Neobacillus sp. PS2-9: one gene and its partner. The protein of the gene in region 1 interacts with the protein of each later gene in a pairwise test. Links are inferred from orthologs where the notes say so. Each region holds a gene or a part of one and is shown on either strand. Other genes may lie near its edges.

Region 1 (7,072 bases):
AAATTCATTCCCTTTGCGAATTAATGGTTTCGTTAATCGCTCTTCACTATTAACAAAATCCCAACCCCATTTTCCTTTCACACAGGTTGAAATACCATTTACCGGGGCTTCGGTATGTGTTTGAATCTTTAAGATTTCACGATCCTTTGTCCATACCTCAAAGCTACATCCCACTCCACAAAATGTACAGACGGTTTTCGTTCGTTTAATCCGTGCTTTCCTCATTGACGCTTCTACCTCAGAGATGGCGAAAATCTCTCTGTACCCTGGCTCCACCTCTTTTGTCAGATCAATCATCGGCCCTAAGATTTTAGGAGGAATCCCTGTTAAGAAGCCAGCATTTCCCAACATTGATTTTTCCATCAATGCGTTGCACGGACAAGCACTCACACAATGTCCACATGAAACACATGAGGATTGATCAATCGGAACATCGTTATCCCAAATCACACGTGGTTTCTCTCGATTCCAATCAATCGTTAATGTCTCATTTACCTGAAGGTCCTGACATGCTTCCACACATCTACCACACAGAATACACTGATCTGGTTCATATCTATAGAATGGATGAGAATTATCTGGAGGATATGGTTTTGCCTCAAAAGGATACTTTTGATGTTCCACCTCCATTAACTCAACAGTATTATGAATCGTACAATTTCCGTTATTGTTATCACAAACCGTACAATAGAGTTCATGATTCTTTAAAATACGGTTAATCCCCTCATTTTGAGCCTCTCTTGCCATAGAGGATTGGCTATCTACCTCCATTCCCGCTTCTGCTTTTGTAGCACAAGATCGAACGAGATTACCTCCAACATTTACATAGCAAGTATCACAGGTTTGAATGGTTCCTAAATTAGGGTGAAAGCAGATTGAGGGTATAAATATGTCGTTTTCTCTAGCCACCTCTAAAATAGTTTGTCCGGGTCTCGCTTGGTACTCTTTCCCATTAATCTCTACCGAAAAGCTTGACTCTTCCATGTTAGTACCTCCTTTTTTCGGTCATTTTATCTATAAATATTAGGTTTTCGATACAGCTTCTTTTTTTATGTAATCCTTATACGATAACCAATAGGCAAGTGAAACAAAGATACTTCCGCCAACTGCGTTTCCTATAATAACGGGAATAAAATTCCTAAAAAAATCGGCCCATGTAAAGTGGTCTGAGAAGATTGCTGCAGGTATGAGGAACATGTTTGCTACAACATGTTGAAACCCAATCGCCACAAATCCCATAATTGGAAACCAAATGGCCAAAATCTTACCGCTCATTTCTTGGGATCCATAGGATAGCCAGCATGCAAGACCCACTAACCAATTGCATCCAATGGCAGAGAAAAAACAAGCCCAAAACCCTTCATCTAATTTGGCTTGTGCAATGGCAACGGTTTTCTCAAGAAATGGACCCTCACTTGTAAGCCCTACTACATGACCGAAAATATAAGCTACAAAAATAGCACCAATAAAATTACTAACTGTAATCCAAAACCAATTGTACATAAGCCTTCCTAATGATACTTTTTTCGCGAAAAAACCCATGGCAACCGCCATCATATTTCCTGTTAACAGTTCTCCACCTGCTAAAAGAATTAAAATGAGACCAAGCGGGAACACAGCTGCTCCTAAAAACGATCCAAAGCTTCCCCAATTCTTAGGGAGATTTGCTGTTACACGAATATCTAGGAGAAAACCTATTGAGATAAAAGCACCACCTAGAATTCCTAATATGAACACCTTATTGACAGGAAGCTTTGCTTTTTTTGTTCCTGCATCAATTGCAATTTCAGCTATTTCATACGGTTTAAGAAATGCCATTTCTCATTTCCTCCTTAATGGGTTCAAGAATTAATATTTACTTTTATGGGAATTTTATTAAAAACTAATTTTAAGAGAGTAAAATTGAAGGAGGTTTCATTTTGGAACAAGAGAATCTATTTCAATATGTCCAGTCCATGATTATTTCATCAACGCATCGACCAAAATACATGTCTATTTCTACCGTAAAAGTGGCTGATCTACTTGGTGTACCTTGTACTGCGGTTGAGAGTGGTTTAAAGAATTTAGTTGCTGAAGGTCGCTTGAAAACAACCAAACTTGATCAACCACCATATACAGAGGTTTATATGCTTCACTAGAAACAACTGAATGGACTTATATTGATAAGGCTGTGTTAAAGAACATTGTTGATTTTTATACACTGTTGATTGGAGTGGAAGGCGCGAAGACTCCTGTGGGAGTACGGTTCAGGGGAGACCCCGCAGGCGTGAGCGCCGAGGAGGCTCGCCGAAACGCCCACGGAAAGCGAAGCGTCTGGAGCGGAAATCAACAGACAAGTTTAACAAAGCAATTGATAAAAAAAGCTCAAAAATTCTCTATCTAATAATTGGAGAATTTTTGAGCTTTTATATTTTAAGTTCCTCATATATTTACATATCCTCTTTAAAGCGTTAAAATTTTTATTATTTAAATTTTTCAAAAATATGTTATAGTCTAATAAACGAAAAATGGAGTGAGGTAAATGAAATTGCAAGTACACCGTACCTATAATTTTAATGCAGGTCCTTCCGCTTTACCTTTTTCAGTCCTAGAGAAAGCGCAAGCAGAACTGATTGATTTTCGAGGTACAGGAATGTCTGTCATGGAGCTTAGCCATCGAAGCCGTACCTATGAAGAGGTACATAATCAGGCAATCAACAGCTTGAAAGAATTGTTATCAATCCCAGATTCCTATGAAATTCTCTTCCTCCAAGGTGGAGCAAGTCTTCAATTTTCGATGATTCCCATGAATTTTTTAAAGCCGGGAATAAAAGCAAGTTATGTAATGACAGGATCTTGGTCTGAAAAAGCATTTTCAGAAGCTAAATTATTTGGAAATGTCTATCATGCTGCCTCTACTAAAGATGGAAATTACCGAGGTATACCAAAGGTAGATCACTTAAAGTACGATGTTGATGATGCCTATTTACACCTTACTTCCAACAATACCATTTACGGAACTCAATGGAAGGACTTTCCTGACGGTGGAGATGTGCCACTAATTGCAGACATGTCGAGTGATATTCTTTCAAAGCCGATTGATGTAAACAAGTTCTCCCTTATCTACGCAGGAGCACAGAAAAATCTTGGCCCATCAGGAGTAACGGTAGTCATTATCCGGAAAGACCTTTTAGAACAAGCCAATACTTCTATTCCAACAATGCTAAAATACAGTACGCATGTTATGAACAATTCACTATATAATACACCACCAACCTTTGGCATCTACATGCTTGGAGAGGTGCTAAATTGGGTACGTGAATTAGGGGGATTGACGGCAATTTCTCAACGAAATGAACAAAAAGCAAAATTTATTTACGATGCCATTGACTCTAGTAATGATTTTTATTCTGGCCATGCTGAAAAGGACTGCCGTTCTCTCATGAACATAACCTTTAACTTGAAAACAGAAGAATTAGAAAAGAAATTTTTAGAACAGGCAAAACAAGAAGGCTTTGTAGGAGTTAACGGTCACCGATCCATCGGTGGGTGCCGTGTATCTTCATATAATGCCGTTCCGCTTGAAGCATGTCAGGCATTTAGGGAGTTTATGATCGATTTCCAAACAAAAAATAGCTAGTAAAATCACACCCTCTCAAACTATTAGAGAGGGTGTGTTTTTATGATCCCGTTCTACTATTTTCGTTTTCTATTTCCCTAGGTTTTTCTCTTGTTACGAAACTGTAATACTATTCTATTGTTCTTTTTCATAGAAATAGAAACTAATAAGAGAATCATGTGAAATCAACTAGGAGGGAAAAGAACGATGAAAAAACTAATCTCAGCACTAACTGTAGTAGCTTCACTCTTATTTGCTTCTCCTGCTTTAGCTCATACTGTAAAAAGTGGAGATACCATGACGCAAATTGCCAAGGACCACCATATTAGCTTACAAGAACTCTCTCGGCTTAACCCACAAATTAAAAATATTGATTTAATATATGTTGGACAAACTGTTAATACTAGTAAATCAGTGAATGCAACTGACTCGCCTGAAATGGTAGCGGTTCCTCCAGAAAAGGAACCAGCACAACCCGAAATCACAGTGGGTTACTCTGAGTACGAAATAGACTTGTTAGCTAGATTAGTAAGAGCAGAAGCAGAAAGTGAGCCTTATCAAGGAAAAGTTGCGGTAGCCTGTGTGGTTCTAAACAGAGTGGACAGCTCCGCCTTTCCTAACACGATAAAAGAAGTCATTTATCAAAAAGGACAATTTCAGCCTGTTCGAAATGGAGAAATCAATAAACCGGCTGATGTGGATTCAATTAAGGCTGTAAATGAAGCGTTAAAAGAGAAGAGAAATGTGGCTGCCGGATCCCTATTCTTCTATAATCCTGCTATAGCTACTAGTCGTTGGCTTGATTCTAGAGCAACCACACTAGAGATTGGTCACCATGTATTTAAAAAATAAATGAAGATGAAACTTCGCTGAAAAGAGTGATACCCATGGAAGCTATTACCTTTAAAGCATTTGCAATGACAAACGAGATTGATTTAAACCAGATCGCTATTCATTGTGGGATTCCTAAAAAATTCACATGGGAACAACCATTATTTCTTAGAGGACAAATCCTAGAAACCATCTTAGATAAAAAGATAAATGAAACTCAAATGGTACTTGTTTTTTCCTTTGGAAGTATTGTATTCATTAATCATAATCAATCAGAAGAAATTACAAAAGTTTTAAACTTCCTTTATTCTTTCGAACCTGACATTGATATAAAAAATATAGAGAAATATACGGATGATTATTGTCTCCACATTAAAGAATCCCAACCAGTTGAATTGACTGACGAATATGTGGTTGTTCCTATATACGAGAGTTTTTATCCTGAGTTGATATCAACCGTACTTGCCAAATCAGTAGCTCTAGAGAAAACAGAGGAACAGCTGGGAAAGATTCACGATAAACTTGAGACGATGATTGACCGGCTGGAAAAAGGCCGACTCCGAATCGGTAACAAGGAATTAGCAAGGACCACTGCGAAAATTGTCCGTCACGAGTATAATACCCTTGCCTATATTATGATTTTGGATAAACCAGATATGACATGGACTAACAGCACGGCAAACGAATTTTATGATCGAATGACGGGATTCTTTGAATTAAACGACCGTTATAAAATTTTGAAAAGCAAAACGGATATTTTATATAACATCATGGATGGTTTTTCTACTATTAGTCATTCGATCCGAGGACTATTCGTTGAATGGATTATTGTTATTCTTATAGTGGTTGAGATTTTCCTCACCATTTTAGAAAATATATAGGTTGACACTGTATACTTGCCAAATAAGACCGTAGGAAAGAATTTCTCTCCTAAACAACATCAATTCCTACGGACTTATTTTTATGTATACGTGCTATTTTATTAAGTACATTTTTGAGAGTTCAGTGTACCGTAAAAAACTATCAAACATATTATATAAGGAAAACTTTTAGAAAGAGGTGTTACGATTGTCTTATACGATTACAACTGGCTCACATCCTGGACAACCTGGTGCGTGTTTGGCGAAATACAACCATTCTACCCTTCAACATTCTAGCCATAATCCTTCTCAAAACTCCTTTACTTCTCACAATCACTTAGTGCCACCTATTCAACAACCAGGGACAAGTTATGGTTATTATGGAAATCCATCGTGGAGACCGCCTGGGGCTTCCTATCCATTTTATTATTAATCATTAAATGGGCTATTTGATATCAATTATTTATCATCAAGTAGCTCTTCCCACTAATAAGAAAGTAGATTCAACAGGTTAACCCACATGAACATCTTGTATTTCCAAATAAATGTGAATAAGCCAAGGGAAATTCCTGATTCACCCTTTGCACCTCCCTCGCAAACTCCTCTTCCGTATTTGGTACTGATGATAAGGCATCTGCTTTTTCCTGTGTATTGATATGAGCACCAGGAGGAACAAAGCTGCCTTCCTTTAGCTTTACTCCAACTGTGATAACTGCTCCAGTCGAAATAAAGCATCGCTCTACCAATTGTGCGTTATAAACTATCGTCTTAAATCCAATAAAAACATACTCATCAATCTGACATGGTCCATGGATTAATGCTCCATGAGCGCACGATACACCATTGCCAATATAAATCGAATATTGGTTATTATTAACCTTTACGTATTGTTTTTTCAATCCGTGAAGAATCACTCCATCTTGTAAATTACTATTTTTTCCTATATAAAATGGAGTCCCTTCATCCGCACGGATACTGACAAATGGACCGATATACGTATGTGAGTGAATGGATACATCTCCCACAATATAGGTAAATGGACTTAAAAATGCTGTTTTATTTATCTTTGGAAAAATTGGATTGGGATTTACAGTAGTTGGAGGATTGGAACTGACCAAGTAACTATACATATTATATGGACCAATCGGAACTGTTGGCTGGTACCACATTAGGTTTACCCCCTTCAGATGACGGTTTTTAAGTTATTCATACTACAACTGATAGATTTTTATGATTAAGTTCTAAATGAAAGTTATTCTGTAGGAGAGCAGCAGCATTTAAAACTTCAAAGGCAACAAAAAAAGCACCATCTAATTTTTGATGATGCCTAATACAAATTCATTTATGACTTTTTAATTTTATAATTTTTATGATTTACAACCGTAATAAGGGGTTCTCCTTTATCTTTTGAAAAACCGTAATTAACCATTACGGAATTTTCCCTTATTGCGGAAACCTCTCCCTCAAGATCTTTCCCATCTCGTTTAAAGGAAATTACATCGCCAATTTTAGCAGTAGCCATTCCATCACCTCAAATTTATAATATCCAAAAGCTTATAAGGGTAAACTCTTAAAAATAAAACGCTTGCATTTTTTTTAAACTGTTTTATAATACTTGTATACAAGTATACTTGATTTAATAGAAGGTGACAATATGTTGCAAGGACAGGAATCACTCTATCCTCATAAATGGCTTTCAAAAGCTTCCACAGGTGAGCGGATAACTTCTGAACTTAGAATGCGCATTATTTCTGGATTGATTGAAAGCGGTACCATCTTATCA
Region 2 (7,304 bases), 900 kb from region 1 along the record:
ATGCTGGGATCTCATCTTTCCAAGCATTAACCCTTGCCTTATCTGGTCGCGTAGGGACTGGTAACATTGCGGGCGTGGCAACAGCTATTGCTTTTGGAGGACCTGGTGCCGTATTTTGGATGTGGACTATTGCCTTCTTAGGAGCAGGTTCAGCATTTGTTGAAGCAGCATTAGGTCAGGTATACAAAGTTAAACAAAACGGACAATTCCGTGGTGGGCCAGCCTATTACATAGAAAAAGGATTAAAGATGAAATGGTATGCAGTCCTTTTTGCCATTGTAACTGTTATTGCTACAGGGGTCCTTTTACCTGGGGTTCAAGCAAATAGTATTGCGGCTAGTGTTGATAATGCCTTTGGAATTAGTCCGGCAATTACTGGTGCTGCTCTAGTCATTTTTCTAGCAGCAATCATATTTGGCGGTGTTAAACGGATCGCACGTGTAGCTGAATTCGTTGTTCCTTTCATGGCATTAGGTTATATTCTCGTTGCTCTTATTATTGTTGCATTAAATATTTCTGAGCTTCCTGGGGTCTTAAAACTAATCTTCTCCAGCGCATTTGGTGCAGATGCTGCCTTCGGAGGAATTTTAGGTGCAGCCATTTCTTGGGGAGTTAAGCGTGGTATTTATTCGAATGAAGCAGGACAAGGTACTGCCCCACATGCTGCAGCGGCAGCCGAGGTTTCCCACCCTGCAAAGCAAGGGATTGTTCAAGCCTTTTCCGTATATGTCGATACTTTATTTGTTTGTTCGGCCACTGCGTTCATGATTCTTATTACTGGCATGTATAATGTTGCCCCAGAAGGAAAGGCGCAAATTGTCAATAATCTTGGAGATATCGAACCTGGTCCAGCGTATACACAATCTGCTGTTGAATCGGTTATGCCGGGCTTTGGAGCTCCGTTTGTAGCCATTTCTTTATTCTTCTTCGCATTCACGACGATTATGGCATATTATTATATGGCAGAAACCAATCTTGCCTATATCAATCAAAAAGTAAAACGTGTGTGGACTGACTATGTGCTCAAAATTGCTATTTTAGGAATGGTATTCTATGGCAGTGTAAAAACTGCAGGCCTTGCGTGGACATTAGGTGATATTGGTGTTGGAAGTATGGCTTGGTTAAATATTATTGCCATTCTCCTTCTGACAAAACCAGCACTTAAAGTACTTAAAGATTACGAAGCACAGCTTAAAGATGGAAAAGATCCGGTGTTTGATCCTGTAAAATTAGGGATTAAAGATGCCGATTTCTGGGAGCAAGAATATTCTAAGCCTCTTGAAAAAGAAGAAAAGACTGGATGATTTTGCAGTATGATAGAAAGGATTAACTTTATTTTTAGAGTTAGTCCTTTCTTTTTTATTTATCTGAAACTTTTCGCCCCTACTTCCGTAAATTATATAAGTGGTTTGTTAATGGGATGTTTATGTTTAATGAGAGTAGATATATTATTTACATATGAAAAATACTGTGAGGAGTGGAAAATGTGGGTGTTACTCTTAGCAAGGGGCAAAAAGTGGATTTAACGAAATCATATCCTAGCATTCAAAATGTCGTAGTCGGCTTAGGTTGGAATATTAGTCATATGGGGTCAAATTTTGATTTGGATGCTTCAGCATTTTTACTAGGAGAATCTGGCAAGGCAAATAGTGATCAAGACTTTGTTTTTTACAATCATCCCTCTGGTGGAAATGGTTCAATCATTTATAGCGGTGACAACCGCACAGGAGTTGGAGAGCGAGACGACGAACAAATCAGAATAGATTTAAATCGTGTCCCATCCCATATCCACCGCATTGCTTTTACGATCACGATTCACGATGCACAGGTTAAAGGGCAAAATTTTGGACAAATATCCGATGCTTATGTTCGCATCTTTAATGAAATGACCAACGAAGAATTAATTAGATTTAACCTTGGTAGAGATTTTACCGTGGAAACAGCGATAGTTGCTGCTGAATTATACCGGCATAATGGAGAATGGAAATTCAATGCGATCGCTAGCGGCTTTCAAGGCGGATTAGCAGCACTATGCCGGAATTTTGGGATTACTGTTGATGACCCTCCTGTGAGTGCGCCATCGACACTGCCCTACCAACAATCTACTAACCAACCAAACGTTACCACTAACTATAATCAGCAATCACAAACGTTCCAACAAAATAATAGAAATCCATACCAGCAAAGCCAAGGAATGCAAACCTCCTACCAACAGCCAGTTCATCTTCAGCCAGACTCAGCGTTCCAGCAGCCTTCTTATGGATATCCGGCACAGTCTGCCTTTCCATCGACTTCTGGTTCCAACCATACGTATGGTGGAGACGAAATTGTATGTCCTCGCTGTCATTCCTCTAATGTTCGAACGGGTAAAAAAGGATTCGGACTAGGAAAAGCGGCTATTGGAGGGTTAATCCTTGGGCCAGTTGGTTTACTTGGCGGCTTTATTGGAAAGAATCAACTAAAGTTCTCATGTAATAACTGTGGCAGTACATGGTCCCCTTCCCAAACAGATTATGCGGAATGGGCCAATAATCAAAAAAGAAGAGCACAAGAATTATTTAATCGTTATAAAAGCCAGGATGTTCTTGAAGCAGTTGTAGCGGCTTGCGCGTTGGTAGCCATGGCTGATGGATATCTAGACACAGTGGAACGTCAGAAAATGATAGAATTTGTTCATCAAAGTGATGAATTACGAGTCTTTGACACCAATAAGGTCATTCAGAAATTCAACTTCTTTGTTTCTAGAATTGAAAATGATCGGATGATGGGCAGCGCAGAAGCGTTCCGAGCTCTTGGAAAAGTAAGAACCAAACCTGAAATAGCCCGATTGGTTGCCCGTTATTGCATTGCAATCGGCTATGCGGATGGAAATTTTGACAACAATGAAAAACAAATGGTGGCTGATATCTGTCGTGAACTTGGCTTAAACCCTGCTGAATTCCTTTCGTAATCGTAAAAAAATCCTCTATTCCAGCAAGGAATAGAGGATTTTTTTAACTAACCCATTTGCGCTTATTTTCTACTCTTTTTGTTAATCCTTTGGCATCCAATCTTTCTAAAAATGGAATCATATATTTTCTCGATAAGTCTAAGATATCCTTTGCTTCGCCAACCTCAAATTCAGATCCGGTTTGACTTTGAAGCTTACTAACAGCCTCAGTAAAAATATCTAAGTGATAGGCAAATTGCTCATCTAATGGTACGATTAGTGCTTGTTCCTCTAAAAACTTTTTTAAATCGAATACAAGATTTTCAGGAATCCCTGCTGCTGAAAAATAGTCATTTAAGTAGCGGACCTTTAAGCCATCCTTTTTCATTTCCTCCAGCAAATTCTCTGTCCGCCTTGACCAGTTTTTTGGAACATGTGGTACAAAGGAAGCCAGGAATACAAATTGTTCTTTCCGATTAAATACTCCTTTAGATATTCCATTTTCCACGACAAAATCAAGTAAGGATTTTGGAAATCCTTTTTGCATGGTTTGTAACAACTCAGCTTTATTTATACCGATTTTCATTGAATGAGACAGATGAAATTCCTGTAATCGATCGAATATGTCTTCTTCTATGGCATTAATTAATAATTGTAATGTGTACTCTTTTCCATTGTAGAAAACAAATTCAGGATTATCTAAATGTTGAATTAATATCGCTTCATCCAGTGCAGTACGTTTTATTAACTCCGCTAACGGAAGACTCTTCGCTTCAATTAGAGCCGCAGTAATCCGTTCTCTTGGTGAGCCTACTTTTTTCTTTTCCAGCTCATCTATGGTTTGGTTCCCGAATCGGTACTTACTTCCACGTGGATCAATTACCCAGCCACCGCCGATGGTTTCTTGTGGACTAGGTCTACGTAGAATAAAGCGGTCGCCCCGCTTTGTTAGGATTTCTTCTTCTAGACGAAGCTGGCAAAGGATTTCTCCATTTTCCTCTTTAATTTCGTTACGATCAAAGAAAACAATTCTACCCATAACCTCTGCTGTTCCAATATGTAGTTTAATTGGCATCCGCTGCTTGACCATATGTTCAAGATCCTCAACCACACGAATAGCAACATCTACTGTTTTTGTAACAATAAAATGCTCGGAAGAAACGAGAACATCCCCCCGCTCTAAATCTTCCTTTGAAATACTAGAGAGGTTAATCGCTGTCCTTTGGCCTGCATAGGCTTTTTGTGCAGGCTTATGATGTACTTGAATCTGCCGTGCTCTTACTTCCAGTCCTTTAGGCATGATCTTCAGCACTTGTCCCTCTTCCACCGTTCCCTCATAAACAGTTCCACGAACAACGGTTCCTTGACCTTTCACGGTAAACACTTGATCGATTGGCAGACGGAATGCCCCTTTCGCATCTCGCATTTCCTGTTCTTTTAGCGTTTTAATAATTACATTTTTTATTTCCTCAATGCCCTTTCCTGATAAACTGTCTACAAGTACAAAAGGGGCTTCTTCAAAAACAGTCCCCATTAGCTCTTCTAAAATATCATCCTTAACAAGTTCAATGAATTCTTCATCTACCCGATCAATTTTAGAGATGGCAATCAGACCATTTTTTACACCTAAGAATTTTAATATATCTAAATGCTCCCTAGTTTGCGGCATAACGCCTTCATCCGCAGCTACCACTAACACCACCAAATCGATTCCCGCTACTCCAGCTATCATTTGCCTAATAAACCGTTCATGGCCTGGAACATCTATCACTGAAATCTGTATTTCGTCATCTTCATACAGAGGAGCGAATCCCAATTCGATGGAGATTTGTCGTTCTTTTTCTTCTTTTAACCGATCTGTATCCACATTGGTCAGCGCTTTTGTTAAGGATGTTTTCCCGTGATCAATATGCCCTGCCATACCAATTGTAAAATATCGTTTTTCCAAGTTTGCCACCTTCTTAAAATCGTTCTTTCATATAACTGTAGCCTTTATAGAGCAATTGTTCAAGAGAACATTTTTAGACAGTTACTGCCCATTCTAATCAAAGTTTAATCTTCTATCATAGGCAAAAGTATTCACAAATCTTTGTAGATTATATATAATAGTTTTATAAATTTGCACTGATGCAACATTTGTTCATTCGCGAACAAACCTTGCATTACAGAAAAACAAACAAAATGAAAGGATGGTGTCTTATGAGCCAGACCGAATCACTAGCAGTTGAAGGGGCTCGAGCAGCAGAACACCGAACAGTTTCTGCCGCTAGAGATGCCATTGACGGAAAGGTTAAAGGCATACGGGCATTACTACCGTTCCTTGGGCCCGCCTTCATTGCCTCCATTGCTTATATCGATCCAGGGAATTTTGCTACTAACATTCAGAGCGGTGCACGCTTTGGTTATAAAATGTTATGGGTAATTGTTTTAGCCAACTTAATGGCGATGCTTTTACAAAACATGTCAGGAAAACTAGGTATTGCAACAGGTAGAAGTCTCCCTGAAATTTGTCGGGATTATATGCCAAAATGGCTTGTCCTAATTATGTGGATTGTTTCAGAGTTAGCAGCAATGGCAACCGATCTTGCAGAATTTTTAGGAGCAACACTGGCCTTAAACCTTCTTGCAGGTATACCAATGTTATTTGCTACTATTATTACCGGGGTTGTTACCTATTTAATATTATTGTTAGAAAAGTATGGATTTCGCCCACTTGAAAAGTTTATTGCAGCATTTGCCGTATTGATTGGGTTATGTTACTTAGTGGAAACCGTGCTATCGCAACCAGATCTTTCGCAAATTGCTTATCATAGTGTTGTCCCATGGCTAGGCAATAATGAAAGTATCCTGCTTGCAGTTGGAGTAATCGGTGCTACAGTTATGCCACATGCGATTTATTTACACTCTAGTTTAACTCAAGGACGGATTGTTCCTCGAAATGACTCAGAAAAAGTGAAAATCCAAAAGTTTAGTACGAAAGAGATTTTCATTGCTATGACCTTAGCTGGTTTCGTTAATTTATCGATGATGTACATGGCGGCATCTGTCTTCAATTCTTCTGGTCACAGTCAAATTGCTGACATTCAATCTGCCTATCACACACTCACTCCGTTGCTTGGCTCTGCCGCAGCTAGTGTGTTTCTCATTTCCTTACTTGCCTCAGGGATTTCAAGTTCTGTGGTTGGTACGATGGCTGGCCAGGTGATCATGCAAGGGTTTGTTGGTTTTACCATACCGCTTTGGTTCCGTCGTCTGATTACCATGCTCCCAACGGTAATAATCGTTGCAATGGGGGTCGACCCAACCCGAACACTTGTTATTAGCCAAGTTGTTTTAAGTATTGTTTTGCCTTTTCCCATTATTGCATTAATCTACTTTACCCAAAAGAAAGATCTAATGGGGGTATTAACGAATAAACGAATAACAACAGTATTAGCCACACTATTTGCTATCACTATATTGGGATTAAATGTGTGGTTGGTTATTCAGACGTTTTTAGGCTAAATGAAAGATTTTAGTATATTTCACATCAAAAAGGCTTAAAGGAAACCTCTCTAAGCCTCTTTGTTATTTCTTCAACTAAAGCCCCCGTTTGTTTAAGTGCGTTTTTTCACAATATCAAGGAAAAGAGGGTTTGATTATTTTAATTTATTATTAACTAAATTCTCCCAGTCCTCAACTGACAACTTCTCCGTAATATGTTTTAATTCATTTGGAACGTCAACATAGCACATCAATTCTAAACTATTTCCATCTGGGTCATTAAAATATACCGATGCATTTCCTTGATTTGGTCTTATAAATGGTTCTATTGATGTTCTTCTTCCAAATTGTACAGGTTCAACTTGGATGGATTCAAGCCATTTTAAAGACTCTTTTAAATCCTGATATGTGACTCTAAATGCAATATGCTTTAAAGAAGGATGGTATGGAGTTTGGTATTCCTTTCCTTCCCATAATCCCAACCAGCTTTTTCCTTCTTCTATCCAAAAGAATGCACTGTCTTCATTACGCCAAGCTAATTTCAAACCTAATTTTCGGTAAAATTCAATTGAAAATTCTAAATTTTTCACAGGTAAATGTGCTTCATAAAGCCCCTTTATCATTTCTCCCATCCCCTATATATACAAATTATGTACTTTAACATTTTATATTTAAAAAATATCTTCTTCAACAATCCTGCCCCGTTAGAACAAGATGAGGACGACCAAAAATGGGATCCTACTTCAAACTCTTGCACCCATTATTACTTAACAAAAGCCATCATTGCTGCCACTTGAATTACTATATAATCACCCTTTTTTAATCAAAAATATTGGTCATAAAAACTAAATAACCGATAACTGGTACTAGTATCGAAAATGAAATACCGATA

The links.
Region 2: the proteins of serC (region 1) and selB interact in binary tests that used the Escherichia coli proteins (3 or more experiments, as listed by UniProt). The link is inferred for Neobacillus sp. PS2-9 from one-to-one orthologs.

Annotation. Positions count from the first base shown.
Region 1 is NZ_CP133269.1:2,295,993-2,303,064, reverse strand. Bases 1,806-4,570 are described here. They hold serC (3-phosphoserine/phosphohydroxythreonine transaminase), read left to right. Parts: upstream 1,806-2,521; coding sequence 2,522-3,619; downstream 3,620-4,570. Other genes in these bases: RCG25_RS11570 (RMD1 family protein), read left to right, coding at 4,486-4,570; RCG25_RS11575 (cell wall hydrolase), read left to right, coding at 3,806-4,450; RCG25_RS11585 (hypothetical protein), read left to right, coding at 1,920-2,138; RCG25_RS11590 (formate/nitrite transporter family protein), read right to left, coding at 1,806-1,818. Outside these bases: fdhF (formate dehydrogenase subunit alpha), read right to left, coding at 1-984; more of RCG25_RS11590, read right to left, coding at 1,024-1,805; more of RCG25_RS11570, read left to right, coding at 4,571-5,310; RCG25_RS11565 (hypothetical protein), read left to right, coding at 5,498-5,722; RCG25_RS11560 (LbetaH domain-containing protein), read right to left, coding at 5,793-6,458; RCG25_RS11555 (DUF2187 family protein), read right to left, coding at 6,632-6,811; RCG25_RS11550 (GntR family transcriptional regulator), read left to right, coding at 6,944-7,072. UniProt on the Escherichia coli protein: Catalyzes the reversible conversion of 3-phosphohydroxypyruvate to phosphoserine and of 3-hydroxy-2-oxo-4-phosphonooxybutanoate to phosphohydroxythreonine. Is involved in both pyridoxine and serine biosynthesis.
Region 2 is NZ_CP133269.1:3,196,777-3,204,080, forward strand. The notes cover bases 2,423-5,419. They hold selB (selenocysteine-specific translation elongation factor), read right to left. Parts: upstream 4,851-5,419; coding sequence 2,994-4,850; downstream 2,423-2,993. Other genes in these bases: RCG25_RS16170 (TerD family protein), read left to right, coding at 2,423-2,950; RCG25_RS16180 (Nramp family divalent metal transporter), read left to right, coding at 5,129-5,419. In the rest of the region: RCG25_RS16165 (alanine/glycine:cation symporter family protein), read left to right, coding at 1-1,304; more of RCG25_RS16170, read left to right, coding at 1,487-2,422; more of RCG25_RS16180, read left to right, coding at 5,420-6,433; RCG25_RS16185 (VOC family protein), read right to left, coding at 6,568-7,035; RCG25_RS16190 (DUF4190 domain-containing protein), read right to left, coding at 7,232-7,304. UniProt on the Escherichia coli protein: Translation factor necessary for the incorporation of selenocysteine into proteins. It probably replaces EF-Tu for the insertion of selenocysteine directed by the UGA codon. SelB binds GTP and GDP.